Regions from separate parts of the Arthrobacter sp. NPDC056691 genome, predicted to be linked through region 1. Evidence: predicted binding sites of a transcription regulator. Region 1 holds the regulator's gene; each other region holds the start of a gene.
What was found. Region 1 encodes LexA, which represses DNA repair genes until DNA is damaged. Its sites were predicted from a motif close to TCGAACANNTGTTCGA; they were not measured.
Positions count from the first base shown of each region.

Region 2: a site for LexA is predicted at 1,629-1,644, ahead of ACFRAU_RS11600 (LexA family protein). Genes of this name have one in related genera too.
Region 3: a site for LexA is predicted at 7,691-7,706, ahead of ACFRAU_RS24235 (DUF6504 family protein). Genes of this name have one in related genera too.

Region 1 is NZ_JBHTXX010000052.1:3,988-14,324, reverse strand. It holds gene miaA (tRNA (adenosine(37)-N6)-dimethylallyltransferase MiaA) at 1-779, shown strand, start outside; gene ACFRAU_RS25215 (EamA family transporter) at 807-1,226, shown strand; gene dapF (diaminopimelate epimerase) at 1,223-2,179, shown strand; gene ACFRAU_RS25205 (class I SAM-dependent methyltransferase) at 2,160-2,774, opposite strand; gene hflX (GTPase HflX) at 3,193-4,770, shown strand; gene ACFRAU_RS25195 (ATP-dependent DNA helicase) at 4,763-6,823, shown strand; gene lexA (transcriptional repressor LexA) at 6,883-7,629, opposite strand; gene ACFRAU_RS25185 (LysM peptidoglycan-binding domain-containing protein) at 7,937-8,305, shown strand; gene ACFRAU_RS25180 (histidinol-phosphate transaminase) at 8,412-9,530, shown strand; gene hisB (imidazoleglycerol-phosphate dehydratase HisB) at 9,590-10,216, shown strand; gene hisH (imidazole glycerol phosphate synthase subunit HisH) at 10,213-10,337, shown strand, end outside.
Region 2 is NZ_JBHTXX010000011.1:130,257-138,467, reverse strand. It holds gene ACFRAU_RS11610 (helicase associated domain-containing protein) at 426-1,103, shown strand; gene ACFRAU_RS11605 (hypothetical protein) at 1,174-1,467, shown strand; gene ACFRAU_RS11600 (LexA family protein) at 1,658-2,089, shown strand; gene ACFRAU_RS11595 (Y-family DNA polymerase) at 2,155-3,435, shown strand; gene ACFRAU_RS11590 (hypothetical protein) at 3,487-3,813, shown strand; gene ACFRAU_RS11585 (hypothetical protein) at 3,821-4,033, shown strand; gene ACFRAU_RS11580 (hypothetical protein) at 4,398-4,682, shown strand; gene ACFRAU_RS11575 (hypothetical protein) at 4,669-5,364, shown strand; gene ACFRAU_RS11570 (hypothetical protein) at 5,336-5,704, shown strand; gene ACFRAU_RS11565 (hypothetical protein) at 5,706-6,683, opposite strand; gene ACFRAU_RS11560 (hypothetical protein) at 7,609-8,211, shown strand, end outside.
Region 3 is NZ_JBHTXX010000046.1:22,409-32,745, forward strand. It holds gene ACFRAU_RS24175 (GtrA family protein) at 1-1,023, opposite strand, end outside; gene ACFRAU_RS24180 (phosphodiester glycosidase family protein) at 1,033-2,103, opposite strand; gene ACFRAU_RS24185 (thioesterase family protein) at 2,256-3,068, shown strand; gene ACFRAU_RS24190 (DUF2177 family protein) at 3,098-3,481, opposite strand; gene ACFRAU_RS24195 (biotin/lipoate A/B protein ligase family protein) at 3,474-4,247, shown strand; gene ACFRAU_RS24200 (VOC family protein) at 4,301-4,663, opposite strand; gene ACFRAU_RS24205 (hypothetical protein) at 4,824-5,075, shown strand; gene ACFRAU_RS24210 (mycoredoxin) at 5,201-5,458, opposite strand; gene ACFRAU_RS24215 (SOS response-associated peptidase) at 5,561-6,310, shown strand; gene ACFRAU_RS24220 (VOC family protein) at 6,319-6,741, opposite strand; gene ACFRAU_RS24225 (chorismate mutase) at 6,756-7,082, shown strand; gene ACFRAU_RS24230 (hypothetical protein) at 7,224-7,610, opposite strand; gene ACFRAU_RS24235 (DUF6504 family protein) at 7,768-8,133, shown strand; gene ACFRAU_RS24240 (DNA polymerase III subunit alpha) at 8,130-10,337, shown strand, end outside.

The DNA.
Region 1 (10,337 bases):
TCTACCGCGGCATGGACATCGGCACCGCCAAAGTCACGGAAGCCGAACAACGGGGCGTGCGGCACCACCTGCTGGACATCCTGGACGTGACGCAGGAGGCGTCGGTGTCCGACTTCCAGCAGCAGGCGCGGGACGCCATCGCCGACATCCACGGCCGGGGCAAACGCGCCGTCCTGGCGGGCGGGTCGGGCCTGTACGTCCGCGCCGCACTGGACGTGCTGGATTTTCCGGGAACCGATCCGGCAATCCGCGCCCGGCTCGAAATGCAGAACGCCGAGGCAGGGACCGCGGTGCTGCTGGACCGGCTCGGGGCGGTGGATCCCGTCTCCGCCGGGCGCCTCGGCGACGCCCGCCGCATCATTCGGGCGCTGGAGGTGTTCGAGCTGACGGGACGCCCTTTCAGCTCCTTCATGCCAACCCGCGAGTACCACCAGCCGGCCGTCCAGGTCGGGCTGGAAGTGGACCGTGAGCAGTTGCGGGACCGGCTCGCCGTCCGCGTGCACCGGATGGTGGAGCGGGGGCTGCTGGCGGAAGTCGAACGGCTGGACGCCCGGGGCCTGCGCCGCGGAAAGACCGCACCGCGTGCCCTGGGCTACGCCCAGTTCCTCAAAGTGCTCGACGGCGAAGCGGACGTGGCGCAGGCAGCCGAAGAAACGATCGTGGCCACCAGGCAGTTCGCCCGCCGGCAGCTGACGTGGTTCCGGGCCGATCCCCGCATCAGCTGGCTGGACTGGCAGGACCCTGAGCTGGCTGCAAAGGCCGTCGGCCTCTGCCGCTGAGCCCGCACCCAGCACGAAGAAAACCCTGTGACCCTCGCCGTTGCCACCACGCCAAAGCGCTCCTCGCGGGCGGACCCTCTCTGTTGCGATCGCCTCGCTGCTCGGGGGACGCTGTTCTGGGCCGGCAACCACATTGTTGGGGCCGGCGCGGTGGAGAGCATCGACCCTCTCAGCCTGGTCCTGCTGCGCTGGTCGCTCGCCCTGGTTCCGCTGCTGGCCATCGCCCAGCTGGTGGAGCGCCCGCAATGGCGTCAGGTGCTGGCCGGCTGGCCATGGCTGATCGCACTGAGTGCGTTCGGGTTGCTGGGCCACCCTTATACTTTTGCGCAGCTATCGTGCGGTGTGATTTTCGTCGCCGGTATCCTCCTGACCAGCGCCGGCGGTCCGCGCGGAGGATCCCAGCCGTTTTTCTGGCGCCGCCGGCGGGCGGGTAACCTTGAACCATGAATGAAACCCTTTCCGAAACAGCCCGGCCCGCCGCCCCAGCCCCGGGCTCTACGCTGAGCGGACTGCGGTTCTCCAAGGGCCATGGAACGGGCAACGACTTTGTCCTCGTCGCTGACCCTGAGGGCGTGCACGCCATCTCCCCGGAGCAGGTCGCCCAGCTGTGCGACCGCCATCGCGGCATCGGCGGTGACGGCCTCATTCGCGCCGTCCCGTCCCGTCTCATTGACGAGGGCCGGCAGCTTCTCGCCGAAAACCCCGACGCCGAGTGGTTCATGGATTACCGAAACGGTGACGGTTCCCTGTCGGAGATGTGCGGCAACGGCGTGCGCGTGTTCGTCCACTTCCTCCTGGCCGAAGGCCTGGCTGCGCTGCCCGCCGGCGGCTCGCTGACCATCGGCACCCGTGGCGGCGTCAAGACCATTGTCCGCACGGGTGACGGCTACGCCGTCGACATGGGCCCCTGGGAGTTCATCTTCCCGGATGAGGCAGCGGCACGCGCCATGGATTCGCTGGTCAGCGCAGACGGACTCGAGGTGCCGCGGCCGGCGCTGTCCGTCAGCATGGGCAACCCCCACACGGTCGTCGCGCTTGCCGAGCTGTCCGAGCTCCGGGACACCCGGCTCTTCACTGCCCCGCACGTCGACCCGACTCCCGCGAACGGCACCAACGTCGAGTTTGTTGTCCCCGCGGAGCCGCTGGTGCATGACGGCGTGGGCACCGTGACCATGCGGGTCCACGAACGCGGTGTTGGTGAAACGCAGTCCTGCGGTACCGGAGCGTGCGCGGCGGCGGTGGCCATCCGCCACTGGGCCGGGCAGGGCGCCCCGGACGCCTGGCAGGTAAAGGTGCCGGGCGGCGTCGTGGGCGTGAAGTTCTTCACCGTCGCCGGCGGCCGCGAGCATGTTGAACTCAGCGGCCCGGCAACGATCGTTGCTACCGGGACGCTTTCCTGACCCGCAGGATCCTGAACGACTTGGACGTGCTTTCCCGCGTCACCGTGAAGGAATCATCCAGCACCTCCGCCAGCCAGCGCTGAAGCGAATCCGAGCCCAGGTTCTTCTGCACCACCAGCCACGCCGACCCGCCTGGCGCCAGCCTCGGCAGCCACATCTGCAGGAGGGAGTGCAGTTCATCCTTGCCGATCCGGATCGGGGGATTGGACCAGATGGTGTCGAAGCGGATTTCGGGGTCCACGCCCTCCGGCGTGCTGGCCACGACGTTGTTCAGTCCAAGCAGTTCGGCGTTCCCGTTCGTGAGCGCAATGCAGCGTTCGTTGACGTCCACCGCATAGACCCGGGCGTGCGGTGCCCGCAGCGCCATGGTCAGAGCGATGGGTCCCCAGCCGCAGCCGATATCGAGCAGGTTTCCCTGCGGCGCAGGTGCGGGAACCTCGGCCAGCAGGACGGCGGTCCCCTTGTCGATGCCGTCCGGGCTGAAGATGCCTGACGAGGTCTGCAGCTTCCGCGTTTCACCGGCCAGTTCCACTGTGAGGGGCTTGCGGGTGAACGGCCCCGCAGGTGAGGCGCTGAAATAGTGGGCAGACTCCATAACTGGCCAGATTAGTGGGCCGCCCGCCCGATGGGAAACCGGCTAGCTGCGAAATCCGGTGCTGCGGTTCTGCTATCCTTGAACGCATGTTCCTGATTTTTGAGTAGCCGGCTTTCTTTGCCCGCGGCCTTCGGCCGCCGGTACCGGCCCGGGGCTCCCTTCCGACGCGATGCAGGCTAACCGCCTTCCGCCGGAGCGCAGTTGCAAACACGGCGCAACTGCAAACACAGCGCAGCTGGATGCACGCAGGGCAGCCCAAAACAGCACTCGATCAGTCCACTTCCCGCCGGCCCAGCATGTCCGCTGCCGGCATGTCAGGAGCACCTCCATGACCCCTCGCAGTCAGCCCAGCGCGAATACCGCAGCCAAGGGCGGCAATCAGCACTATTCTGAAGATGCAGAACCTTCAAAGGAGACCATGACCAATCAGCATAATTCCGGATCCGAGCCAGCAGCCCAGGACATGAGTCCCGAGGAGATCCAGGCTGTCATCGACCGGATCCTCGCCAAGGATGTCCCGGCCAGGAACGCAGCCGCAGCCGACGGCAGCCGCGCCGACAGCAAGGGTGTCCTGGGCAAGGCGCAGGCCATCTCGCAGCTCGCCGAAGAGCACAGCACGTTCGACGGCGACCAGCAGGACCTCGAGGAACGCCGGGCACTGCGACGCACGGCCGGGCTGTCCACCGAACTCGAAGACGTCACCGAGGTTGAATACCGCCAGCTGCGCCTGGAACGCGTTGTTCTCGCCGGCCTCTGGAGCGAAGGCACGCTGGCTGACGCCGAGAACTCGTTGCGTGAACTCGCCGCGCTGGCCGAAACGGCGGGCTCGGAAGTCCTCGACGGCCTGGTCCAGCGGCGGGCCAAGCCGGACCCCGGTACCTTCCTCGGGGCGGGCAAAGCGTTGGAGCTCAAGGACGTCGTCATGTCCACCGGCGCCGACACCGTCGTAGTGGACGCGGAGCTTGCCCCGTCCCAACGGCGCGGCCTTGAAGACATCGTCAAGGTGAAGGTCATCGACCGAACGGCCCTCATCCTGGACATCTTCGCCCAGCACGCCAAGAGCCGCGAGGGCAAGGCCCAGGTGGAGCTGGCACAGCTCGAATACCTCCTCCCGCGCCTCCGCGGCTGGGGTGAATCAATGTCCCGCCAGGCCGGTGGCCAGGTGGGCGGCGCAGGTGCCGGCATGGGCTCGCGTGGTCCCGGTGAAACCAAGATCGAACTGGACCGGCGGAGGATCCGCACCCGGATGGCCAAGCTGCGGCGCGAGATCGCCGCGATGAAGCCGGCCCGGGAGACCAAACGGGCCAACCGCCGTCGTAATGAAGTCCCGTCAGTGGCAATTGCCGGATACACCAACGCAGGCAAGTCCTCGCTGCTGAACCGACTTACCGACGCCGGCGTCCTCGTCGAGAACGCACTGTTCGCCACCCTGGACCCCACTGTCCGCAAGGCCGAGACCTCGGACGGGGTAGGCTACACGCTGGCCGATACCGTGGGCTTCGTCCGGTCCCTTCCCACCCAGCTGGTGGAGGCCTTCCGCTCCACCTTGGAGGAAGTGGCGGATGCAGACCTGATCCTGCACGTAGTGGACGTGTCCCACCCTGACCCGGAGGGCCAGATCGCCGCGGTGCGCTCGGTGTTCGCCGAAGTGGATGCCCGCAAGGTGCCTGAGATCATCGTCCTGAACAAGGCCGACGCCGCCGACCCGTTTGTGGTGGAGCGGCTCAAGCAGCGCGAACCGCGGCATGTGGTGGTTTCGGCACGCACAGGGGAGGGCATCGCCGAGCTGCTCACGGCCATCAGCGAGTCCATCCCGCGGCCCAACGTCAAGATGCAGCTCCTGGTCCCGTACCACCGCGGCGATCTCATCAGCAAGCTGCATGACTCCGACGCCGAGATCCTGAGCCTGGATCACGAGGAGGGCGGCACCCGCGCCGTGGTCATGGTCCGGGAAGGCCTCGCGGCTGAACTGGAATCCTTCAGCACCAATGACTGACGGGGCGCCCGCCGCTGGTGCCGCGGCCACGGCCGGTGAGCAGCATGTGCTTGACCTGCTCGACCGTGCCGTGGCGGGCATGGGCGGCCAAAGCCGCACCGGCCAGCACGAGATGGCCCGTCAGGTGGCGCGCGCCATAGAAACGGGCGACCACCTGCTGGTGCAGGCCGGCACGGGAACCGGCAAGTCGCTGGCCTACCTGGTCCCGCTCATCGCGCACTCGCTCGAGAGCAACAAGCCTGCGCTCGTTTCCACTGCCACCCTCGCGCTGCAGACCCAGATCGTGGGACGGGACCTTCCCCGGCTGCTGGAAAGCCTCAAACCGGCACTCGACCGGCCTGTGAAGATTGCGCTGGTCAAGGGCCGCGCCAACTACGTCTGCAGGCACAAGCTTGAGGGCGGCTTTCCCTCCGAGGAACCCTCCGAGGGACAGCTCTTCTCGCTGGGCGAGGACACCAGCGTCCCGCACTTCGCCGCGTCGGTGGGCGGCCCCTCGTCGCAGCTTGGCAAGGAGGTGGTCCGGCTCCGCGAATGGGCGGAGCAGACCACCACGGGCGACCGTGACGAGCTGCTTCCCGGTGTCACGGACCGGGCCTGGCGGCAGGTGTCCGTCACGTCCATGGAATGTCTCGGTTCGCAGAAGTGTCCCCTCGCTGAAGAGTGCTTCAGTGAGCTTGCCCGCCATAACGCCACGGAAGCCGACGTCGTGGTGACCAACCACGCCATGCTGGCCGTCAGTGCCTTCGAAGGCCTGGCCGTGCTGCCGGAGTACGACGTCGTGGTGGTGGACGAGGCCCACGAACTCCAGGACCGGGTGACCGGCGCCGTTTCAGGGCAGCTGTCGGTGGCCATGGTCCACGCGGCTGCGTCCGGCGCCCGCAAGCACACTGGCATTACCGTTGACGCGCTCAACACTGCTGCGGCCAACCTCGAGGTGGCTCTCGCCGGCGTTCCCAGCGGCCTGCTTCCCAACGGCCTGAACGACGAGCAGCTGGACTGTGTGGACCAGCTTCGTGAGGCCTGCCGGGCCGCGCTGTCGGATTCCAAGGGGGACAGCAATACAACGGCCGACGGCGGACGGCAGCTCGCGCGTTCCCGCCTGCTGGTGATTTTGGAGCTTTGCGAACGGCTCGTCGCCGCGCGGGAAAACCGGGAGGTCGTCTGGTTCTCCCGGAACAGCACGTTTGATCCGCAGCAGGGATATTCGGCGCCCGACGAGACTGCCCCTGCGCTGGTCAACATCGCCCCGCTGAGTGTGGCGGGCCGGCTCCGGGAAGGACTGTTCGCCGGGCACACCGTGGTGCTGACGTCGGCCACACTGGCCATCGGCTCTGCCTTCGAGCCCGCGGCCGGCGGGCTGGGCCTGGTGGGGGACGGCGCACCGAGCTGGACCGGCGTCGACGTGGGGTCGCCCTTCGACTACCCCCGTCAGGGCATCCTGTACGTGGCAGGCCACCTGCCAAAGCCGGGTCGCGGCACTTCGCCGGAGGCGCTGGACGAACTCGAATCACTCATCCGTGCCTCCGGCGGGGGAGCGCTATGCCTGTTCTCCTCACGGCGGGCCGCCGAGGAAGCGGCCGACGCCCTCCGCACCCGGCTGGATGTCAGCATCCTTTGTCAGGGTGAATCCACCATGACTGCCCTGGTGAAGCAGTTTGCCGACGAGCCCGATACCTGCCTGTTCGGGACGATGTCGCTGTGGCAGGGGGTCGACGTGCCGGGAGGATCATGCCGCCTGGTGGTCATCGACAGGATTCCCTTCCCGCGCCCCGACGACCCGCTGATGACCGCACGGTCCCGGGCCGTTGCCCAGGCCGGCGGCAACGGCTTCATGTCCGTATCCGCCACGCACGCGGCGATCAGGCTTGCCCAGGGGGCGGGACGGCTCATCCGGTCCACGTCTGACAAGGGCGTGGTGGCGGTGCTGGATTCCCGGCTGTCCACGGAACGCTATGGCGGGTTCCTGCGGGCCGCACTGCCGCCGTTCTGGCCGACGACAGACCGGAAGACTGCCGTGGCGGCCCTCGAAAGGCTCGCCGGCGCGCAGGCATAAGGACGCCCCGGGCTGTAGCAGCCCGGGGCAGAACGTTTTGTGCCGACAAGCCCCAGCTGCTACAGCGAGCGGAGCACGGAAACCACCTTGCCCATGACCACGGCGTGGTCGCCGAGGATGGGTTCGTACTGCGTGTTCTGCGGAAGCAGCCAGGTGTGGCCGTCCCGCTGCCGGAAGGTCTTGACCGTGGCTTCGTCATCGAGCAGCGCCGCGACGATGTCACCATTAACCGCATCGCTTTGCCGCCGGACCACAACCCAGTCTCCGTCGCAGATGGCGGCGTCCACCATGGAGTCGCCGGCGACCTTGAGCATGAAGAGTTCACCGTGGCCCACCAGCTGGCGGGGCAGCGGCATCAGGTCCTCCACCATCTGGTCCGCCAGGATGGGGCCGCCGGCGGCGATCCGGCCGACCAGCGGGACCATGGCGGTGTCCATCGCGCTGGGCAGTTCGGACACGGAGCCGCCTGCCGTGCCCACCGCCGGGGCCTTGTCCGCGCCGCCGGATTTGGCCGTCCCTGCATCCAGGGTCAGCGGCATGAGGACCTCCATGGCGCGCGGTCGTTTGGGGTCCCGCCGCAGGTAGCCAAGCTTTTCCAGCTGGGAGAGCTGATGGGTCACGCTGGACAGGCTGGCAAGGCCAACGGTGTCGCCGATTTCCCGCATCGACGGCGGGTAGCCGTTCTCGTTGACCGAGCGCTGGATGGTTTCCAGGATCTTCTTCTGGCGGAGCGTAAGTCCCTTGGGGGTCCGCTGAGACCGCGGGCTGCGCTGGGGAGCCTTGCCGTCAGAGGCCTGTGCTGCCATGTTCGCCAACGCCTTTCCGTTCCTCCCGGCCGCGCTAGCTGGTGGCCGGGAACTTCCGGCCTGAAAAATGTCAGACCCTGCTGATCAACTGCAGATGTGGTTGTTCTGTGATTTCCAACGTAGGCCAGCCATAGGGCTTTTTCAAACATTTGTTCTAGCGAGTCTCGACTTAATTCGTTGATAGGTGCTAAAACTAGGAAAAGCAAAGTTCGAACATGTGTTCTAGTGAGGGCGGTTTTTCAGCCCGATGTTCGAACTGTCTATTCGAACGCGAGGCAGTACAACTTGGTCCAGGAGGGCTCACGCCATGTCAGCTTCAACAGCAATAACCCAGTCCCGCGGAGTGTCCCGGCCCGGTAAGCCGCCGCGCCTTCGCCTCACCCGCCGCGGCCGGATTGTCCTCATCGGGCTGCCGCTTGTCATGCTCGCCGCCGTGCTCCTGTCGCTGACCGGGCTCCTCAACTCGCCGGCCAAAGCAGCGGACAGTGCCAGCGGCCTGTCTGTCACGCCGACGGTTTCGGTCACGGTGCAGCCCGGCGAATCACTCTGGGCCATCGCCGGAAAAGTCGATCCGGACCGCGATCCCCGCGACGTCATTGCGGACATCGTCCAGCTCAACGACCTTCAGGCCGGGAAGGTCATGCCCGGGCAGCAGCTGTTTGTGCCCAACAAATAACTTGTGCCAACAAATAACGCCGGCAAATAGTACCGGCGCGCGGTTCCGTGGGCTTCGGGACCGTCACAGTTTCCGGCCAGCCCTCCGGGTTACTTAAACTGTCTAGGTGACTGACCAGCTTGAGCGACTGAACCGACTGCCCCTGCGGACCAACCTGAGGGGGCTGTCCCCTTACGGGGCCCCGCAGCTTGACGTTCCGATCCTGCTCAACGTCAACGAGAACACTCATGGTGTGCCCGCCGACGTGCAGGCGGCCATTGCCGCGGCCGTAAGCGAGGCCGCCACGGGACTCAACCGCTACCCCGACCGCGAATTCACCGAACTCCGGGAAGCGCTGGCGGAATACCTCGGCCACGGACTCAGTGCGGACAATCTCTGGGCAGCCAACGGCTCCAATGAGGTCCTCCAGCAGATCCTCCAGGCCTTCGGCGGCCCGGGTCGCTCGCTCCTGAGCTTCCCGCCGACGTACTCGATGTACCCGCTCCTCGCCAGCGGCACGGATACCGCCTACATTGCCGGCAAGCGCGCCGAAGATTACGGACTCAGCGCCGAGTCGGCCGCACGCCAGGTGCGCGAACTCCAGCCGAACATCGTCTTTCTGTGCTCGCCCAACAACCCCACCGGCACCGGCCTGGGCCTGGATGTGGTGGAAGCCGTCTACGAGGCGGGCGAGGCCAGCCAGGCGATCGTCGTCGTGGACGAGGCCTACCACGAGTTCGCGCACGACGGCACGCCCAGCGCCCTCACCCTGCTGCCCGGCCGGGAGCGGCTCATCGTCTCCCGGACCATGAGCAAGGCGTTCGCCCTGGCCGGCGCCCGCCTCGGTTACATGGCCGCGGCCCCGGAGGTGACCGACGCCCTCCGGCTGGTGCGCCTGCCCTACCACCTCTCGGCCGTCACGCAGGCAACCGCCCTCGCGGCGCTGCGGCACCGCGAGGCGCTCATGGCCGACGTCGAGGACATCAAGCGCCAGCGCGACCGGATTGTCGCAGAGTTGACGCGGATGGGGCTGCGGCCGGCGGCGTCCGACTCCAACTACGTTTTCTTCGGCGGGCTGGAGAAACCCCACGGGGTCTGGCAGGAACTGCTCGACGCGGGGGTGCTCGTCCGGGACGTCGGCATCGCCGGCCACCTGCGGGTCACCGCCGGCACTGAGACGGAAACCACAGCCTTCCTGGAAGCGCTCGAAAGCATCCTGGCCCGGCAAGCCGCACTTCCGGCCTAAACTTGACCATGGACCAGGTCAGGTCCGCCCCCATCCTTCGTCAAAGGACATCTATCACCATGAGCGACACCGGAATCAAGGCTGCCGAGGCACGGACTGCACGCATGGAGCGTGCCACCAGCGAATCTTCCGTGCTGGTGGAGATCAACCTCGACGGCACCGGAGTGTCGGACATCAGCACCTCGGTCCCGTTCTACGACCACATGCTGACGGCGCTGTGCAAGCACTCGCTCATCGACATGACGGTGAAGGCCACCGGCGACACCCACATTGACGTCCACCACACCGTCGAGGACGTTGCCATCACGTTCGGCGAGGTGCTGCGCACCGCGCTCGGCAACAAGGCAGGCATCCGCCGCTTCGGCGAGGCCACGGTCCCCCTGGACGAGGCCCTTGCACACGCCGTCGTTGACGTCTCCGGCCGGCCGTACCTGGTGCACGGCGGCGAGCCCGCCGGGCAGGAGTACCACCTGATCGGCGGCCACTTCACGGGATCGCTGACCCGGCACGTTTTCGAGGCCATCACGCTGCACGCCGGCATCTGCCTGCACATGAACGTCATCGCCGGCCGGGACCCGCACCACATCGTGGAAGCCCAGTTTAAGGCTTTCGCCCGGGCTCTCCGTGCTGCCGTCGAGCCGGACCCCCGCGTCGAAGGCATTCCGTCCACCAAGGGAGCACTGTGACCGGCAAAGTATTGCGCGAGGGCGCGATCATCGACCCCTCGGCCACGCTGAAGCCGGCCTCTCCGGAGGGCAAGCCCACCGTCACCGTCCTGGATTACGGCTCCGGCAATGTCCGTTCGGC
Region 2 (8,211 bases), on a different contig from region 1:
CTAGACGGGCCGGAGCGGACACGTAAACTCCGTAGGACAGCAGCCAAAAAACGTCGTAGACAAGAAGGGCCAGGGATGGCCGGAGCTCTGCGACGGACAGCACTGGACCCAACAGCCGGCCACGGAGCGAAGCGGAGTGGACGCCCTCATGGGTGCGAGCCCCCGCGAGCCTGCGTTACTCCCAGCAAACGGCCAACACTCTTCCAAGGTGCTCCGGGCTTTCCCCAAGGTTGGCGAGACAGGGTTGTCTCATCCCCAGGGGCCGCAGCATTGGACAAAGCCTGCCGGCCAGGACGCCGGGGCCCGGACTGTCCCCCATGCAGCCGGCCCCGGCGGAAAGGCACCCCAGGATTTGCTGCCACCCAGTGGGTGGAGAACGCGGACCCCTCCATGGCCACGGGCCGGCCAGGTGGGAGGATGGTTCCGTGGCGACCAGGCGGCGCACTGCGGCTCCGAACGCGGAGTGGGTGCTGATGTACCGGGGCGGGCTGACCCGCCCCCGGATCGCCGCGCTCACCAGGGCCCCGTCCTCGACCATCAGCTACCACCTGACCGTGGCGCTGGCCGCCGACCCCGGGCTCCAGGCAGCGCACGAACAGGCCGCCGGCACACCGGCACCACAGGTGAGCGTGCTGGGGCTGGCGCGGATGCGCGAGCTCGTGGCCCTGGTCCAGGAAACCGGCCGGTACCCCACCCGTACAGCCGTTGATGCTAAGGAGCGGATGGTGGCGTCCTGGTGGGAGCGGCGCCGCCGCGACGCTGCGGCCGGGACACTCGCACCGGCCTACCGTGACGGGCTTGCCGTGCTCCCGGACTGGCAGCGGCCACCACGGTCTGTGGCCGATGAGGCCAGGTGGCAGGACCGGCTCACAGCCCTGGTCCGGTACCGGGCGGCGGGGAATGACTGGCCGCGGCACAAGGCAGTCGCGGCCGGCGAGGAACACGACCTGGGCGTCTGGCTCCACGTCCAGCGCCAAAAGGCGCGACGCGGCGAACTCGAACCGAACAAGGCGCGGACCCTGGACGAGCTGCTGCCGGGCTGGCGGACCGGACGGCAACGTGGCCGGAAACCCCACAACAGCCCCAGCGCCGCAGGCAGCTGAGCCGGAGACGGAGGCGCCAGGCATTGGTACTCTGGCTGTGGACTCTCGTTTACCGAAGGGGGATACGGGAATGGGCCTCAGCCGTCTCTTTCAACGCAAGGCAGCGGCCGCCCCCGGCCGCGGACCCGCCCCAGACCTCCCGGCCGAGCCCCCGGTGCCGTCGAAGGCTCCGCTGTCGGCCGAGCAGGAAGAGGACCTGCGCAGCGCCTGGGCCGAGCTGACCGAGGCAGCAGAGCGGTCAAAGGTGGTCAGCTTCCGTGCCTGCACCCGCGCCGGAGGGTCCTGGACGGAAAACCCGGCAGCGGTCCGGGCGATCGCGGCCACCCTCCGCGACTTCCCCAAGGACGGCCGGCAACCTACCTGAGCGGGTGAACGGGTTGTGCCCGTTGGGGGCAGGTGGAGCCCACCGCACAGCTCAAAGCTGTCCCCATTGGGTACAACCCGGGCCGGCCCTCCGCCTGCATCGGAGGCAATCTGAGGCGGGGTCGTTCGGTTGTCAGTCCCCGGCGCTACACTTGAAACCTATCGAACATATATTCGAAAAAAGGTGTGTTGTGGGCGTTGTTATTGGCCCCCGCGTGATAGATGCGGGCGTCTCATTGTTGTCGGTGCTGGTCTCCCCGGTGCCGGTCGCTGCCGGGTATCCGTCGCCGGCGCAGGACTACTTCGAGGGCCGGATCGACCTGAACGAGCACCTGATCAAGGACATCACCAGCACCTACGTCGTCCGCGTGACCGGGGAATCGATGGAGGGCGCCGGGATCAGCGACGGGGACGAACTGATCGTGAACCGGGCACTGGAACCCACCGACGGGTGCGTGGTCGTCGCGGTCCTGGACGGGGAGCTGACGATCAAGCGGCTGCGCATCACCCCGGCCGGGGTGGTGCTGCAGGCCGAGAACCCGGCCTACCCGGACATCCGAGTCCCGGCCCTGGCCGACCTGGTCATCTGGGGCGTCGCGACGAGGTGCCTGCACCATGTCTAATATGCGCTTTTCCTTTACACGGGAGCCGTGCGGGCAGGGGGCAGACAGTGTCTAGGCCGGCGGTGATGCGGCGGATGCCGCAGATCGCGCACATGGACGTGAACTGCTTCTACGCCTCCGCGGAGCGGGCGTTCAACCCGTCCCTGGAGCACAAACCCGTCATCGTCCTCTCCAACAACGATGGGTGCGCGGTCACCCGCTCCCCCGAGGCCAAGGCCCTGGGCATCCCCATGGGCGAGCCGTGGTTCAAACTCGCCCCCAGGGCCAAGGAATGGGGCCTCGTCGCGCTCTCGTCCAACTACGAGCTCTACGGGGACATCAGCGCCCGGGTCATGGAACTGCTGGGCCGGTACTCGGCCTGGCTGGAGGTCTACAGCATCGACGAGGCCTTCCTCGGCGTCAAAGGCTCCCCTGCCGAGCTGCTGGCCCTGGGCCGGTCCATGAAAGCCGCGGTCCGGCGGAACGTCGGCGTGCCCGTCTGCGTCGGGATCGCCCCGACCAAGACACTGGCGAAACTGGCCAACAAATGGGCCAAGAACAACCCCGTCTTCGGCGGGGTGTGCCACTGGGACTCCGTCCCCTCCCTGGAGCGGGAAGGGCTGATGGGGCGCCTGTCGGTCATCGAGATCTGGGGCGTCGCCGCCCGGCTGACCCGGCGGCTGAACGCCCTGGGCATCCACTCAATCCTTGACCTGTCCCGGGCGAATCCGGTGATGATCAGGGACCGTTTCTCCATCGTCATGATGCGCACCGTCCTGGAACTGCAGGGCACCCCCTGCATCCCCTTGGAGGAGGAACGCATCGGGCGGGACCAGCTCATCTTCTCCCGTTCCTTCGCCACACCCGTCACCACCGCCGCCGGGATCCGGCAGGTCCTCTCCGTCTACGGGCAGCAGGCCTCGGCCCGGCTGGCCAAACACGGACTGCAGGCCAAAGTCCTCACCGCGTTCGCCGGCACCTCCCACTACAACCCCAAAGACACCTCCTACCCCTCAGTGTGCGTGCCGTTGCCGATGCCCACCGCCGACCCCGTGATCCTGACCAGGGCCGCCCACGCACTGCTGCCCCAGATCACCGAGGGCATCCGCTACGCCCGCGCCGGGATCATGGTCACCGACCTGCGCCCCACCGGAAACCAAAAACCCCTGTCCCTGTTCGAAAACCCGCACGAAGAACGCGGCGTCGGCACCCTCCTGGAGAACGTCACCCGGCGCTACGGCCGCGGGTCCATCGGCCTGGGCCACGCCGGCATCAAAACTGGACTCGACTGGACCATGAAACGCGACATGCTCTCCCCCCGGTACACCACCCACTGGGACGAACTCCCCCTCGTCAAAGCCGCCTAAACCACCACCAACACACGACCACCAGCACCACACGAAAGAGCAATTCCCCTCATGACGATCGCCCCCGACGCTCCCACCCTGACCACACACATTCCCGACGCACCCGTGGACGTCCGCTTCACCCCCACCGGCACTCCCCTGGCCGTCCGCTACGACGGCACGATCTGGCCCGTCGCCGCCGAACCCCTCCACTGGTACACCCGCGACTCCTGGTGGGACACCCGGACCACAGCCCCACGCGGGATCGGGAACGTCGTCGACATCGAGCACTGGCGCCTGCAGGTCCGGTATAGCACCTCCGCGCTGTTGCGGACCTTCGAACTCCGCCGCCAACCGCTGTCGGAGCAGTGGCTGCTCACGTCCATCACCGACAGCTAGGGCAGAAATGGGTGGTTTCTCCGGCCCGGTCCCGAACGCAATGTGGACGGCGCTGCGCGATGAGTTCGGCCTGCCCACCCTGGAGGAGGTGCGTGCCCGGCTAGACGTGTTGCCGGATCCGGAACTGGTGCTGCCGGCCCTGGTTCGGGTCTTTATCGGGGACGGGACCTTCTGCCCGGGCTTCCAGTTCCTGCCCGGCGGCCAACTGGATCCCGGGTGACGGCCCTTTTCAGGGCGGCACTGGAGGCGAAAGTGCCGCACAACTACTTCGCCCTTTGGATGATGACCCCGACCCGGCAGCTCTCCGGCTCCCGGCCGGTGGACCGGCTGGACGAAAACCGGCCGGCTCGTCAGGCTCCTGGGAGCCGCCACAGGGGCCGCATCCGTGCGGCGGCAGTAAAGGGTTCAACATTCTCAGCCGTCCTGGACGCCCACGCTGGCAGGAGAGCAGTCGTCTGCTCAGGGAGCTGGTCGGCGTCGAAACCTTGGCGCGCCGAGGTACGCCGGGGCGTGGGCCGCTGACCGGAAAGTGGCTACTGAAGGGCCATCACTGACAGTGGGATGCTGCTGCGTAGTGTGGGGCCATGGGACTGATGTACGACGATCCGCGGCTGGCCGCGCTGACGCTGCTGCGCATCGCCGCCGAGGAATCCGAAGGCCCTAGTGAAATGACCGGCCACATGCACGCCGTCATGGACGACCTCGTCCAGCGCAACGGTGCCGGGTACCTGGCGGAGCTGGCCATCGCCCTGGCCCGGACCGGGTTCATCGCCCTCGACGAACTCGCCCGGACCACCGGAAACAGCACCGCCGAGCTGCTGGACGCCGTCGAGGTCGACACGCTCGAAGGCCTCGATGGGGACTGCTGATCACACCGCCGGTAGCGGGCTGCCGGCGGGGCTTGCCCCGCCGGTGAAAGTCGCCCTCGCCCGGGCCGTCACAAAGATGCCCCGGGCCCTGCCCGGGACTCTGCTGTACGAACCCAAATGGGATGGCTACCGCTGTACGGTCGTCCGAGAAAATGACTGGCCCACCCTTTGGTCGCGGCAGGGCAAAGAACTTACGAAGTATTTCCCTGACCTCATTAAGGTCCTGGAGGCTGCTGTCCCTCCCGGGTGCGTGATCGACGGCGAGGCCGTGATCTGGACCGACGGCCGGCTCGATTTCACCGCCCTGCAGCAGCGCCTCGGCGCCGGCCCGAAAACCCTCCCCGGACTGGTGCGGCAGACGCCGGCCAACTACGTCGCGTTCGATGTCCTCGCCGTGGCCGGACACGATGCCCGCGGCCTGCCGCTGCACCAACGCAGGGCACTCTTGGAAGAACTCGCCACCGGGTGGGAACCGCCACTGTCCCTCTCCCCCACCACCACCGACCCCGACACGGCCGCCCGCTGGTTTCGAAGAGCTCCCCCACACAGGGATCGAGGGACTCATCATCAAAAACACCAACCAGCCATACACGCCAGGCCTCCGCTCCTGGAAGCTGAAACACAGGGAAACCGTAGACGTCATCTGCGGAGCCGTGATCGGACCGATCACCCAACCCTCTGAAGTCGTCGCCGGACTGATCCTCGAGGGCGAACTCCGGATCGTCGGCCGGTCCACGCCACCGAAGACGCCGGACGTCCGGGACCTGGCCCGATGGCTGCAACCGCCGACGGGTCAGCACCCCTGGCCCGCCAGCGTTAAGGGCACGACCCTGGACAGATTCAACCGGGACAAGGAACCCGTCGCCCTGACACTGGTCGATCCTCTGGTCGTGGAAGTCTCCGCCGACACCGCCTGGTCGAGTCGGTCCTTTCGACATCCCCTCCGCCTGCTCCGGGCCAGACCGGAGCTGTCCCCGACTGACATCATCCTGCCGGAAGGCTTGAAGCTAGCCGAGCAGTGACTCAGTTTAGGTCCGCGTCCATGACCTGCTCGTAGTCGAATTCCTGTTGCCGACCACCGCTTATGTGCTCCAAGACTTTGAGGACAGTGATGGATGATTTTGGGCGTGAGTTCCGCTCAGCCGTGATGGATTCTTGAAGCTCGACGCGAAACGAATCGTGTTTGCCGATGTGGATGCGTCCCTTATCGACCTCGCGTGCGAAGTCCTCATCAGCGATAGTTGCCAGGAACGACCGTTCGCCGTCACTAAGCCGCCATTTCTTGCCCTTCTCGAAGTTGATCGCATTAGGGCTGACCAGGGCGTTATATCTGGAAGTAGTTTCGACTGCTGCTTCAGGTTCAGGCAGGTCGAAGTACTCCACCTCAGTCTCCGTTACAACGAGCTCTTCATTCTGCGAGTAAGCGGAATCCGTATGTTGGATCTTAATGAAGTCAATGCCTTGGCTCGCAGCGGGTCTCACTGTGTCACGGGCCGCCTTCTGAAAGTTGGCACTCTCAGAGGCTGCCCAGACGGCCGCAGGTATCGTTGCGATGGTGCCGTCAACGAACTCGACTCTGACAGATTCGGCCGCAACTATCCCGGTAATCGGATCAGGTTTGGCATCGTGCGGGGTCAGCCGCTCAGTTTTCTTGACCTTGCGGCCTTTTCGCCATTTCAGGAAGCCCATTGCAGTAATGGTCAGGCCGACAATGCCGCCGAGATTTGCCGCCGCCGTGGAGTATTTACCGGCAAGGGCTTCAATGACGGACTGGACCGGGCCGGCCTCCACGAGGACGGTGAGGTCGACCCAAAAGCTACCTTCGCCTGTTTCGCGGATGTTTATGGTTGGGGCAGGTAGATCTTCGCTGCGTACTGCTGCGTGTGCAGACGTAATGGCGTCAGCTAGATTGACTAGTGAAAGCCCTAATTGCCGCGCGTTGATTGTTCCGTCTGTGACACCCGGGCCGTCGAAGGTGACCCGAAGTGACTCCTCAGCCACGACGCGTCTCCTCATCAACATGAATCAACGCTAACTCGCAGCTCTGACTTCTATTCACTTCGTTTCGTCCCCTGGAATCGGCCTACTGGTTCACTTGCTACGCGGCGGGCCTTGGACAAGACGATACGAGGGTCGAGATGTCGTTGTTCCCATGGGCAAGATGCCGCGCATCCTTCACCGGACATCGCTCGGTCCGATGATCGGTAGCGATAAGCCCGCACGATTGGTAATCATCGCAGACTGCGATAAGGGATGCGCAACTAATGCCGGGCTACGGGGCACTCATTGGGCGCACGCAACCGATCTTCACCCCGGGGAATAAGGCACAAAAGTAGATTTCCAGCCGGGACTTAGGTTTTGGCTCATGGCCTTGGTGTCCAGTGCCCACTAACCGTCGAACAGTCACCTCTGAACTTCTTTCCGGAGTCACCTCGGGGCTCGAAGAACCAAAGTGCCAGCTTCAAGTGATTTCACTGATAGCATTGACAATCGCATGCGTGCTTGACAGCACATTGAGATAGCGCGGCTGGGGGGCTTTTGAAGGATCAGACTGTTCGTCCGGCTAATGTTTACGGCGCTCACCCTGAGGTACTTATCGGTGGCGATGCACATGAAGCGAAGCGCCGCATTGGAACTCTCCAGCCCACCCCGGATGGCTTGTGGATTTCTGTCGGCAGGACAACTTCACCTCCACCAAAAGGCTACCCATACCTAGACAGCGCCATTGAACTAGCCTGCAATCTGGACAAGCCAGGCTGGTGGTCATTGAGATTCCAGCACACTGTGTCAGCGAGCGTCATGGGAAATGACACCCTCTGTCCTCACTACGGACCGCTAGAGGAAACCAGCGCTGCATCTCTTTTGAAATTTTGGGACGACCACAAATACGGGTAGAACCAAAAGTCCCTAGACCATGCGAGGAAATATGACTGCACTGAGCCTCGACGAAGCGCCGGCGCAACTTAAAGAAGATGCGCGGGAGTTCTGGCTTCACGGCGAAGCCTCTGACCCGGAATGCGGTGACCTATGGTTGCTGTCGTGGAATGGCGAGGCCCTCAGCCTTGCTGTGGTCGGGAGCGTTTACCCGGGGTTCGTGAGGGCTTGGCCGGTCACGATTCAGCCTCCTGCCTTGAGCGATGTCGCTGTCGAACTCCCCTGCCAACTCTTCAATTCGCCCCTGACTTTATGGCCGCATATGGAAACCGGCCTCGGAATGCACCTCCTTGATAGGAAGATCGACCATGTTCTGTCCAGTCGCCAGGTCGGATTACTCCGGCGCTTTGCTTTCGAGAATGATCCCCCGCCGCTCCCGCTTATCCAGGGTAGTGCAAAGGGGGTCACGACAGCCGACAAGGATGGCATTATTCGGATGTTCGGGCAGCTTTGTTTCATCGAATGGCCCGAAAATCGACTAGGTGAAGCAATTCTCGCGAGGGAAGTCCTTGCAGCGAAGGGCAGAACGGCTGAGGACGTTGCCACCGCCCTTGGCCTCGAAACCGCGGAGGCATTTGCCATATGGACCGGGCAA
Region 3 (10,337 bases), on a different contig from region 1:
TTTATGACCTGCGGGGAACAGGAACCGCTGCTGGATGGCGTAGCTCGCGGCGAGCAGGGCGATCTCGGTGAGCAGCTTGGCCGGCAGGTCCGCGACGCCGGCGCCTGCGAGCGCCGTCAGGACTGCGTAGTTGGCCGCCAGCAGGGCGAGCGCCAGGGCGAAGTACCGCGCTGCAGTGGCGCCGGCAGGCTTCTCGCGTCCGTGTTTGAACACCAGCCTGCGGTTGATCAGGAAGTTGGCCGTGGCGCTCAGGCCCCGGGCGCCGACGACGGCCGCCAGGACCGAGTCGGTGGCTGCGCTGAGGGCCAGGAAGGCGACCGTGTCGATCAGGAAACCGGCAAAGGACGACAGCAGGAACTTCAGCAGCGGGGCATAGATGCGCACCGAATCCGCGAGTGGCCGGAAATGGGATCCGGAGTTGTGGTCCAGATAGATGGTGGCGATGCCCACGCTGGCTATGCGGTACCCGGCCGCCTTGGCCTCGAGCAGGAGGTTCAGCTCATATTCGTAGCGCTCGCCGCTGACGGTCAGGAGCCACGGCAGCATCGATGCCGGGTAGCCGCGGAGGCCTGTTTGCGTGTCGGCGATGCGCTCGCCGGTGGCCAGCCGGAACAGCAGCCTGGTGGCGGCATTCCCGAGACGGCTGCGTGCGGGAACGTCGCCGGCGAAGGTGCGGGCGCCGAGCACCATGGCGGTGGCGTCCGTGCCGGCGAGCTCTGCGACGCGCAGGATGTCCACAACGCGGTGCTGGCCGTCGCTGTCCGCGCACACCACGGCCTGGCCGGGGAAACGGTCCAGGATGAAGTGGAAGCCGGTTTTCAGCGCAGCGCCCTTGCCCCGGTTCGCTGCATGGCTGATGACGTGGGCGCCCGCCCGGCGGGCGCCGTCGAAAATCTGCCCGTAGGCCGGCCCGCTGCCGTCATCCATGACGACCAGGGTGAGGGCGGGGTCTGCCGCGCGGATCGCGCCGATCACTTCGAGGAGCTGGGTGTCCGGCTCGTAGGCGGGGATCAGGATGATCATGGCGGGACCTCACTTGCCGATGTACAGGATGTCCGAGGTGCCGCGCTCGCGGTTTGCGCCGAGCGGGTTGTTGACCAGTCCGCCGTTGAAATACATGGTGGAGGAGCCGCCGCCGTCAAGGTTGTACGCCGTCTCCGCGCCGAGGTCCTTCATGATCTGTGCCATGCCCGTCATGGTCACGCCGGCGCTGTAGCCAGGGCTGCGGCCGTCGACCACCACGAAGACCAGGTGGTTGGTGCCGATGAGACCTACGGCGGTGCGTGGCTGCTCGCCCTGGATGGAGTGGTTGCCGAAGTTGGTATCCACCTCGACGTCCTCGATGCCGTCCACAATCTCGCTCGCTTGGACGATTGCCGGCCCGAAGGACAGCGTGTTCCAGACGCCGTCGGAGACCAGCTGCTCAGCGGTGGTGGCGGTTTCGTCGTAGACCTTCACGGTTCCGTCCCGGTAGAAAGCCAGCCCCTGGCGGGCGCCCTCGTCCCGGTAGACAACACCGTTGCGGATGACGATGCCGGTGTCGCGGAAGCCGTAGTAGTCGCCGTTGATGGCGAAGACTGCATCGTGGGCCGCCGCTATTTCAGAGGTGGTCTGGGTGATGTTCTCGCCGAAACTGTCGTTGGCGAACGCGGACTTGAGCGTCGTCGCATCGTCAAGGACGACGTCGGCAACGTAGTAGGTGACCTTGCTGTCACCGCTGCCGGTCACCACCGTGGAGATGTTGATGTTGGCGCCGTCGGCCGTGTACGAGGTGTCGCTGACGGAGGCGGACGATCCTACCGTCGTGGCGTCGGAGGACGCGCCCTGGGCTGCCTCGTAGGCGGAAACATCGGAGATTTCCACGTGCTGAACCACGAACCGGTCCAGCGCCCAAGCGGTTGCGCCGCCAGCGGAAAGCGTCAGCGCCAGTGCGCCGGCCAGAATGGCCCGGCGCGTCGGCCTGGCCTTGCCGCGCTTGCGGGCTGGGCCGGGCGGCCCGGGCTCACCGGGGCAGCGCGCTTCGCCGGGTTGGTTGGTTTCGCCTTGTGGATGGGCTCCGCCTGGCTGGACTTCTTCGGTGGGAGAGTTCTGCTGTGAGGTCATGCATCATTTGTATGGACCTGACTTATGCCGGCCGTGAGCCGGGCATTTGAGGAAGCTGTGAAAGCGTCCGGGGCGGGGCCTGTGGCCGCTCTGTACGCCTGAAGCGATAGAGTGAACCGGGATTAACCGACCACGCTTTGAAGGAGTCAACGTTGACTGCTGAACCGCCTAAACTGCCGGAACTCGCCGACGGCGACTTCTACTACCTGGACCTGGGCGGTGGCCGCTTCCGCTCCACCATCCACGCCCAGGGGGCCTGGAACGCCCACGAACAGCACATGGCCCCGGCATCGGGACTCCTGGCCGACCGGCTGGACCGGCACGAACCCCGGGACGACATGCGGATGGCCAGGCTCAGCTACGAGATTCTCGGACTGATCCCCGGCGGTGAATTTGACGTCGTCACCACGACCCTTCGCCCGGGTCGCACCATCGAGCTGCTGCAGGCTGAGCTGGTGGCGGCCGGGCGCGTTGCCATCAGGGTGACAGCCTGGCGCATGATCACCAGCGACACCTCCGCGGTGGCCGCCGTCGAGGATGGCAGTATCCCGTCACCGGACGAATGCAAGCCCTACGACGGCGCGAGCGTGTGGCCGGGAGGGTACATCCGCTCCCTGGAAATGAGGGTGGCAGAAGGTCACCGGCCCGGCGCCGGGAAAGTATGGCTGCGCACGGACCATCCGCTGACGGACGGTAACGACAGCACGGACACGGCACGGCTGATGGGGCTGGTGGACACCGCCAACGGCATTGCCGCGCGGGTTCCTCCGGGCAAGGACAGCTACGCGTTCCCCAACCTCGACCTCCAGATCCACATGTACCGGCGGCCGGAAGGCGAGTGGCTGGGACTGGACAACGCCGTGTCCTTCGGCGCTGACGGCATCGGCCTCACCTCGACCGTGCTCCACGACCTGTCCGGCCCCTTCGGACGGGCGGAACAGATCCTCACGCTGCGGAAGAGCTGACCGCTGGCTGCCTGGTGACCGCTGGCTGCCTAGTGGAAGACCAGCCAGCCCGCCAGCGTGGCCAGGGCGGTCAGGAGGGCGCCCCACGCAATGTCCACGACGATGAGCTGCAGCGGCCACGTCTTGAGCGTCGCCGCGTTGGTGAGGTCGTACGTTGCGTAGGCGAAGGCGCCCAGCGCCGCCCCGTGGCCGACGGCGGTCAGCCAGGTGCCGCCGTCGAGCGCGGGCCGCAGGGCAAAGAAAACGATGCCCGCAATGTAAATCAAATAGAACGCCACGGCGTACCCTAGATTGGGCCGGTCAGCCAGCAATTCACCGATGTGGCTGCGGTAGAACGGGTTCATGAACTTCAGCCACAGGGCGTCGATCACGGCGAAGGCAGCCGCGACGACCAGGAATTGCAACATGACCATAAGGGAGCTTAGCAACATGCAGCAGGCCGGGGCTGATTCACGGACTCTGACCCTCGTCCGGCAGGAGCAGTCCCTCGGCGCCGTCCGGGACCTTGATTTCGGGATCGAGCTCCTCGGCAAGGCCAGGGCCGGGGACATCGGGCCAACCCTTAGGCTGTACCGGCCAGCGCCCAGTGTTGCCTTCGGCCAGCGGGACACCCGCCTGCCCGGCTTCGGCGCCGCCGCCCAGGCGTGCCGCGACCTGGGGTTCGAACCGCTGATCCGCAAGGCGGGAGGCCGCGCCGCCGCGTACCACGAAGGCACCCTCATCATTGACCACGTAGAGCCGCACAGCGATGCGATCGCCGGAGCCAAAGGCCGTTTCGCCTTTTTCGGTGAAATGCTGGCGGGGGCCCTGCAGGGCGTGGGCGTGCGCGCCGCCGTCGGAGAGATCCCGGGGGAGTACTGCCCGGGTGAGTACAGCGTCCACGGGTTCGCCCCGGACGCCCCTGCGCACCGGGTCAAGCTGGTGGGCACAGCCCAGCGTGTGGTGTCCGGCGCCTGGCTGTTCAGCTCCGTCGTCGTGGTGGAGAACTCGGGGCCTATCCGCGAGGTGCTCACGGCCAGTTATGCGGCCCTCGGGCTCGACTGGGATCCTGCGACGGCCGGTGCGGTCAACGACCTCGTGCCCGGCCTTGACGTGCAGGCTATCGAGGACGCGGTGGTCCGCACCTACGCGGACTACGCCACGATGGGCCAGGCGGACTTCAGCAGCCTTAGCGCGTAGCGGCTGCACGGGTCTCTTCGGCGCGCTCCGTCCGCGGCCGATCAGGTGGTCTGCTATTCCGTGGCTGCAGGGATCTGGCAGATCATGAGGACGTTGCCGTCCGGGTCCCGGAAGTTGAACCACTGGTCGTCGTTGACGTCCGTGAGTTCCACGCCCCGGGTTGTCATGAACGCGTGGGCCTCGTGGATATCAGCGGCGTTGAAGTGGAATGCAGGAACCTGGAAGACGGCGCCGGGGGAGTAGATCCTGCTGTCCAGGACGAGGCCGGCCCCCTCCATGGGGAGGATGTACAGATGGTCCAGCAGGACCTTCCCATCGGCGGGCACGCCCAATATGCCGCAATACCAGTCGCGGGCTTCCTCGATATCGCTGACGGGGACAAAGACGGTGCCGATCTGCGGGGAAACTGGATTCACAGCAATCCTTTGGAACGCGGGAAGGAGCTCGGACTGGAACGCGCCGGACCGGCTATCGCCGGAAGCGCCGCCGGGCCCGGATTTTTCGTACCCTGACGTGTCGATTTCAAACGCTGAGGAGAGGACGATTAAGGAACAGCCGCTGAAAAGGAGGTCGGTGATGTGCTATTCATCGCGGGCGGATTTTGGCTGGGACACCCGAAAGGATACCGTCCGAAAGCCTGAGGCGCACCGGGAACCGGTGCCGCCGGAAGCTGCGCCCGGGAAGCCGCTGTCTGTGGACCATCCGGAACACCGGAGCCACGCGGACGAGACCAGGCTGTGGGCCTTCCTGGCCCGCCGCAAGGAACCCCGCCGCAAGGAAGCCCACGCCCCCACGCCGATGCAGGACCGGATCGGCGAAAAGGTCTGATTCGCCGGTGGGCGTGAAGCCGCCGGAAGCCTGCGACAGCAACGGCACGGAAACAGTGAAGGCACCGGTCTCCGGTGCCTTCGCTGTTGAATCTTCCTGCTGTGAATCTTGCTGGGGCGTCAACCCTACGCCGCGAGCCTGCTCTTGACCTCGGCTGCGGACGGGTTCGTCGCAGCGGTACCGTCCGGGAACAGAACGGTGGGGACCGTACGGTTGCCGCCGTTGATCTGCTCCACGAGCTCGGCCGTGCCGTCGACCTCTTCGATGTTGATCTCGGTGTAGCCGATGCCCTGGGCGTCCAGCTGTTTCTTCAGCCGGTTGCAGTAGCCGCACCAGGTGGTCGAGAACATGGTGATGGTGCCGTCTTCGGGGGTAAAGTCCACGGGCTCTCCTCGGATTGATATGGTCCTGTCGGTTTCCTTCCCCACAACCGTAACCCGGGCACCGGTATTCCCCAGCCTCTGTTGCAATGGCATGCTGGTGCCATGTGTGGACGTTACGTCATGGCCCGGGCAGTGGGGGACCTGCTGGCCGAATTCGACGCCGAACTTGAGAACGAAACCGAAATCCCGCCGTCGTGGAACGTTGCGCCCACGGACGGCGCGCCCATCGTCCTGGAACGGCTCATCGACGGCGACACGGTCCGCCAGTTGCACGTCGCACGCTGGGGTCTTGTGCCGTCCTGGGCGAAAAGCCCGGCGATCGGCGCGAAGATGATCAATGCCAGGAGCGAGTCGGTCCTCGAAAAGCCGGCGTTCCGCAAGGCGGTGCAGTCACGGCGCTGCGCAGTCCCGGCCGACGGCTACTACGAATGGAAGCAGGGCGAGGGCCGCAGCAAGCAGCCGTACTACGTCCACCCCCGGGACGAGTCCGCCATTGCCTTCGCCGGACTGTACGAGTGGTGGAAGGACCCGTCCGTGCCGCCGGGTGAACCCGGCCGGTGGATGCTGTCGATGTCCATCATGACGGCGGACTCGCCGCCGGCGGGAACAGAAGGCACGGTGTTCGCCGAACTTACGGCGCTCCACGACCGCGTCCCGCTGCCGATGAGCCGCGACACGCTGGCAGCCTGGCTGGACCCGCAGGTCGATGACGCCGCCGGCCTGGTGGACCTCGTCCGGTCCGGCGTGAAGGAGGTTGCCGCCGGCTGGCGGGTGGACTCCGTGGGCAAGGCCGTGGGAAACGTCCGCAACAACTCGCCCGAGCTCATCGAGCCCGTGGAGGCGCTTTTCTGACGCTGCAATCAGACGGTGACCCGGCCGCCGTCGTCCACTCTCCAGGTGGGGTTGAACGCAATCTCCCAGCGGAAGCCGTCCGGATCGGCGAAGTATCCGGTGTAGCCGCCCCAGGGCTGGGTCTTGGGAGGGGCCACGACGGCGGCGCCGGCGGACTCTGCCTGTGCCATCACCTGGTCCACCTGCTCGGAGCCGCCCACGTTGTGGCTGAGCGTGATGCAGGGAACGGCGGCGGGAGCGTCGACGGCGGCCTCGGACTGCATCTGTCCGGCATCCCACAGGGAGAGGATCAGGCCGTGGTTGGCCTGGATAAAGATCACCTCGCCGGGAACCTCGCGGTGGACCGGCCAGCCCAGACCGTCCACATAGAAGCGCCGGGAGGCGGCCACGCTGCGCACTCCCAATGAAATAAAATCGACTCTGGGCTGCATGGTTCGATACTGTCATGATCATGCCCACAAATCACGGAGACGAGAAAAATGCCCAGGCTGACCGGGAACAGCTCGCCGCCGTGCGGGTCGCGGTGGATGAGGTGGACGAGCAGATCGTCACGCTGATTGCCCGCCGTGAGCGCCTGATCCGCATCGCGGGAACGCTGAAGGGCGACGACGCCGAAGTGCGGGCCCCGGGGCGCGTGGAGCGGGTCATCGAGCACGTGCGCCTGGCCGCCGAAAAAAAAGAAATCGACCCGGACATCGTGGAAACCACGTACCGGGCCATGATCTCGAAGTTCATCGAGCTTGAGATGAAAATCCACAACGACAACAGCTGATCAGTTGTCTCTGGCCGTAGCTGTTTCTGGCTGTAGCCGTTTTCTGGCGGCGGCCGGTTTCGGGTCGCAGACAGGCGCGCCGAGGCGCGGGGCCGGCTGATCGGGCTGCTGCCCGGTGCCGCTCGCGGGGGCGCTGACCCTCTAGAGCTTCTCCTCAACGGGCACGCCGGACTGGAATTCCCGCCCGTCGGCCTCGCTGAACGCGGACATGAGGTGGCTCTTGTCGAGCCCCAGTACCGTGCTCATGGGGAAGTTGCCTGTGATGGTGTTGCCCGAGTGCTCAACGCTGCTGAGGTCGAAGTTCTCCTCCGTGCCGTCATGGCTGAAGGAGTAGATCGAGACCGCCTCGCCGTTCATGAACTCGATTCCCAGCCTCCGTTGATGTGAATAATCCGGGGTGGCAGCCACGAGCCCCACCACGAAGGCGCCCGATGCTGGAATGTTGCCGTCGATATCGAACTTGGCCACCAATGTGCTTTCTTTGGCGGCGATGCTTACCTGCTTCAGGAGCGCGTCATTGGAACTCATGGGACCATCCTGCCCTGTGAGCCGCCGTCCGTCCACACCCATCTAGGTTTTGTCTGCGGCCCGGCGTAGACTGGAACTATTCGAATACATATTCGAATCACTGAGTAAATTCTGCTGCGTATTTTCTGCAGGATGAGATTGGTATTCGGAGGCACCCATGGGAACGTTCAGCGAGTCTGTTGACGTCGTCTGCGCGCCTACCGGTGAGCCGGCGGAGCTTCGGTGGGGCGGCAGGGAGTACCGGGTCTGTGCTGAACCCTTGCGCTGGTACGAGCGCCGCCAGTGGTGGGCCGAAGAACGGCGTGCACCACTGGGGAGCGGCCCCGGGCTTGTAGACCATGAGATCTGGCGGGTGCAGGTCATGCCTGCGGGCAGAAGTACCCCGACTGAAGCTCCGGCTGCAGAACCGACGGAACCACTAACCCTTGACCTGGTGCGGCATACCGGCAGCGGACGCTGGCGGCTGCTCCGCATCCACGACGCCCTCCGGCCAAAAGACGCACTCCAACACAAATCAGCATGAGCTTCACTCACCTACACGTTTCCACCGCCTTCAGTGCCCACTATGGTGTCTCCTGGCCAGATGAACTCGCCCAGGCTGCAGCCGCCCAGGGCGCAACCGCCCTCGGGTGCACGGACCGGGACGGCCTGTATGGCACCGTCAAACACCTCAAGGCATGCATGGCCGCAGGGATTGACCCAGTGGTCGGCGTGGACCTGTCGGTGTTCGACGACGACGGGGACCACGAGGGCGGGTTGCCTGATGCCCGGGTTTCCAAAACCCGGTTCTCGGCAGACCGCGTCACCGGGCGTGTCGTGGTGCTTGCGCACGGACGCAATAACGGCGCAGGATACAAGGCACTGTGCCGGCTGATCTCCGACGCCCATGCCCGCACCACGGGCAAGGCCGGGGGAACGGTGCCCGTTGCCGTCACCAGGGCGGAACTCGCCTCCCGCGTCCTGGACCCGGAAACCCTGAAACCGGTGCTCACCGTTCTGTTGGGCCCGGATTCCGACGTCGGCCTGGCACTCGGCGGCCGGCGGTACCTCCGGCCACGCACCCTGTTCAAGGGTTGGCTGGACGCCATGCCGGCAGGAAGCATCGCAGCAGAGATCGTCACCCACCTCAGTGCACCTGGGGAGCCCCTAAGCACGGCCCATGCGGTCCGCATGCTCAAACTGGCCCAGGAGTACAGCGTGCCGGCCGTACTTACCAACGCAGTCCGCTACTGCGAAGAGGACGGGGCTGCCACCGCCGACGTCTTGGATTCCGCCCGCACGCTGAAGTCTCTTCCCGAGCTCTGCGCCGCGCCGCTGCTCCAGCCGAATGGGCAGGGGTGGCTGAAAACCCCGGACCAAATGGTGGAGCTGGGCAAGGAAATTATCCACGCCGCCGGCTACGGGACCGCCGATCTCCAGGTGCTGCTCGCGCAGACAGAGGCGCTCGCGGACCGTTGCCGCATGGACCCCGAGTCTGACATGGGCTGGAAGCAGCCGGTGGTCCCCGAGGCCGCCGTCATCGGCATTGAAGGGGATCCGCTGGCGGAACTGGCCCAACGCTGCGAGGCCGGAATTGCGCGGCGATTCCCCGGCATCTCCGGGAAGGCGGAAGCCGACATGCGCGCCCGGCTGCAGCATGAGCTGAAGATCATCGCCCGCCTTGGCTTTGCCTCCTACTTCCTCACCGTGGCCGAGGTATCCCGCATGATCCTGGACATGGGCGTGCGGGCGGCGGCACGGGGATCGGGGGCCTCCAGCCTGGTCAACTACCTGATCGACATCAGCCAGGTAAACCCCCTCCAGCATGACCTGATCTTCGAACGCTTCCTCTCCGGCGACCGGTCCACGCTGCCTGACATCGACATTGACGTGGAAAGTGCGGAGCGGCACAACGTCTACCGGAAGATCTTTGACCGGTTCGGCTCCCAGCGCGTCACGCTGATGAGCATGCAGAACGGCTACCGCGCTCGCGGTGCGGTGCGTGACGCCGGCATGGCTTTGGGGATGGACGACGGCGATGTCGGCGAGATTGCCAAACAGCTGTGGCGCTTCTCGGCGCGGAAGTTCCGGGAGGCACTGGAGGAAAAACCGGAACTCCGCGAGTTCGCCGGACGGGTGGAACAGCGGAACTTCTCCGAGAACCAGCAGTTGGACCTGCTGGTGGACCTCACCGAACGGCTGGACCGCTTGCCGCGCCACATCTCCATGCACCCCTGCGGGGTGATCCTCGGAGATGCCACCCTGCTGGACCGGACCCCCGTCCAGCCCAGCGGCCTTGGCCTGCCCATGAGCCAGTTCGACAAACATGACATGGACCCCATGGGCATGCTGAAACTGGATGTCCTGGGAGTCAGGATGCAAAGCGCCATGGCCTTTGCCGTGCGGGAGATCATCCGCATCCATCCCTCCAAGGCAGAAGTAGTGGCTGCCGGAGCCCATCCCGTCGGCCCTGCCGGCAACGGACCGGACTACATCAACGAAGGCGGCCTGATCGACCTCAATGCCGTGCCCCTGGATGATGAGCCGACGTATGAGCTGATCAGAAGCACCCATACGCTGGGATGCTTCCAGATCGAGTCACCGGGCCAGCGGGAACTGGTGGGCAAGATGGCCCCGCGTGAATTCAACGACCTCATCATCGACATCTCACTGTTCCGCCCCGGCCCCATGAAATCGGACATGGTGCGGCCCTTCCTCGAACACAGGCACGGCTTCGCGCCGGAGACC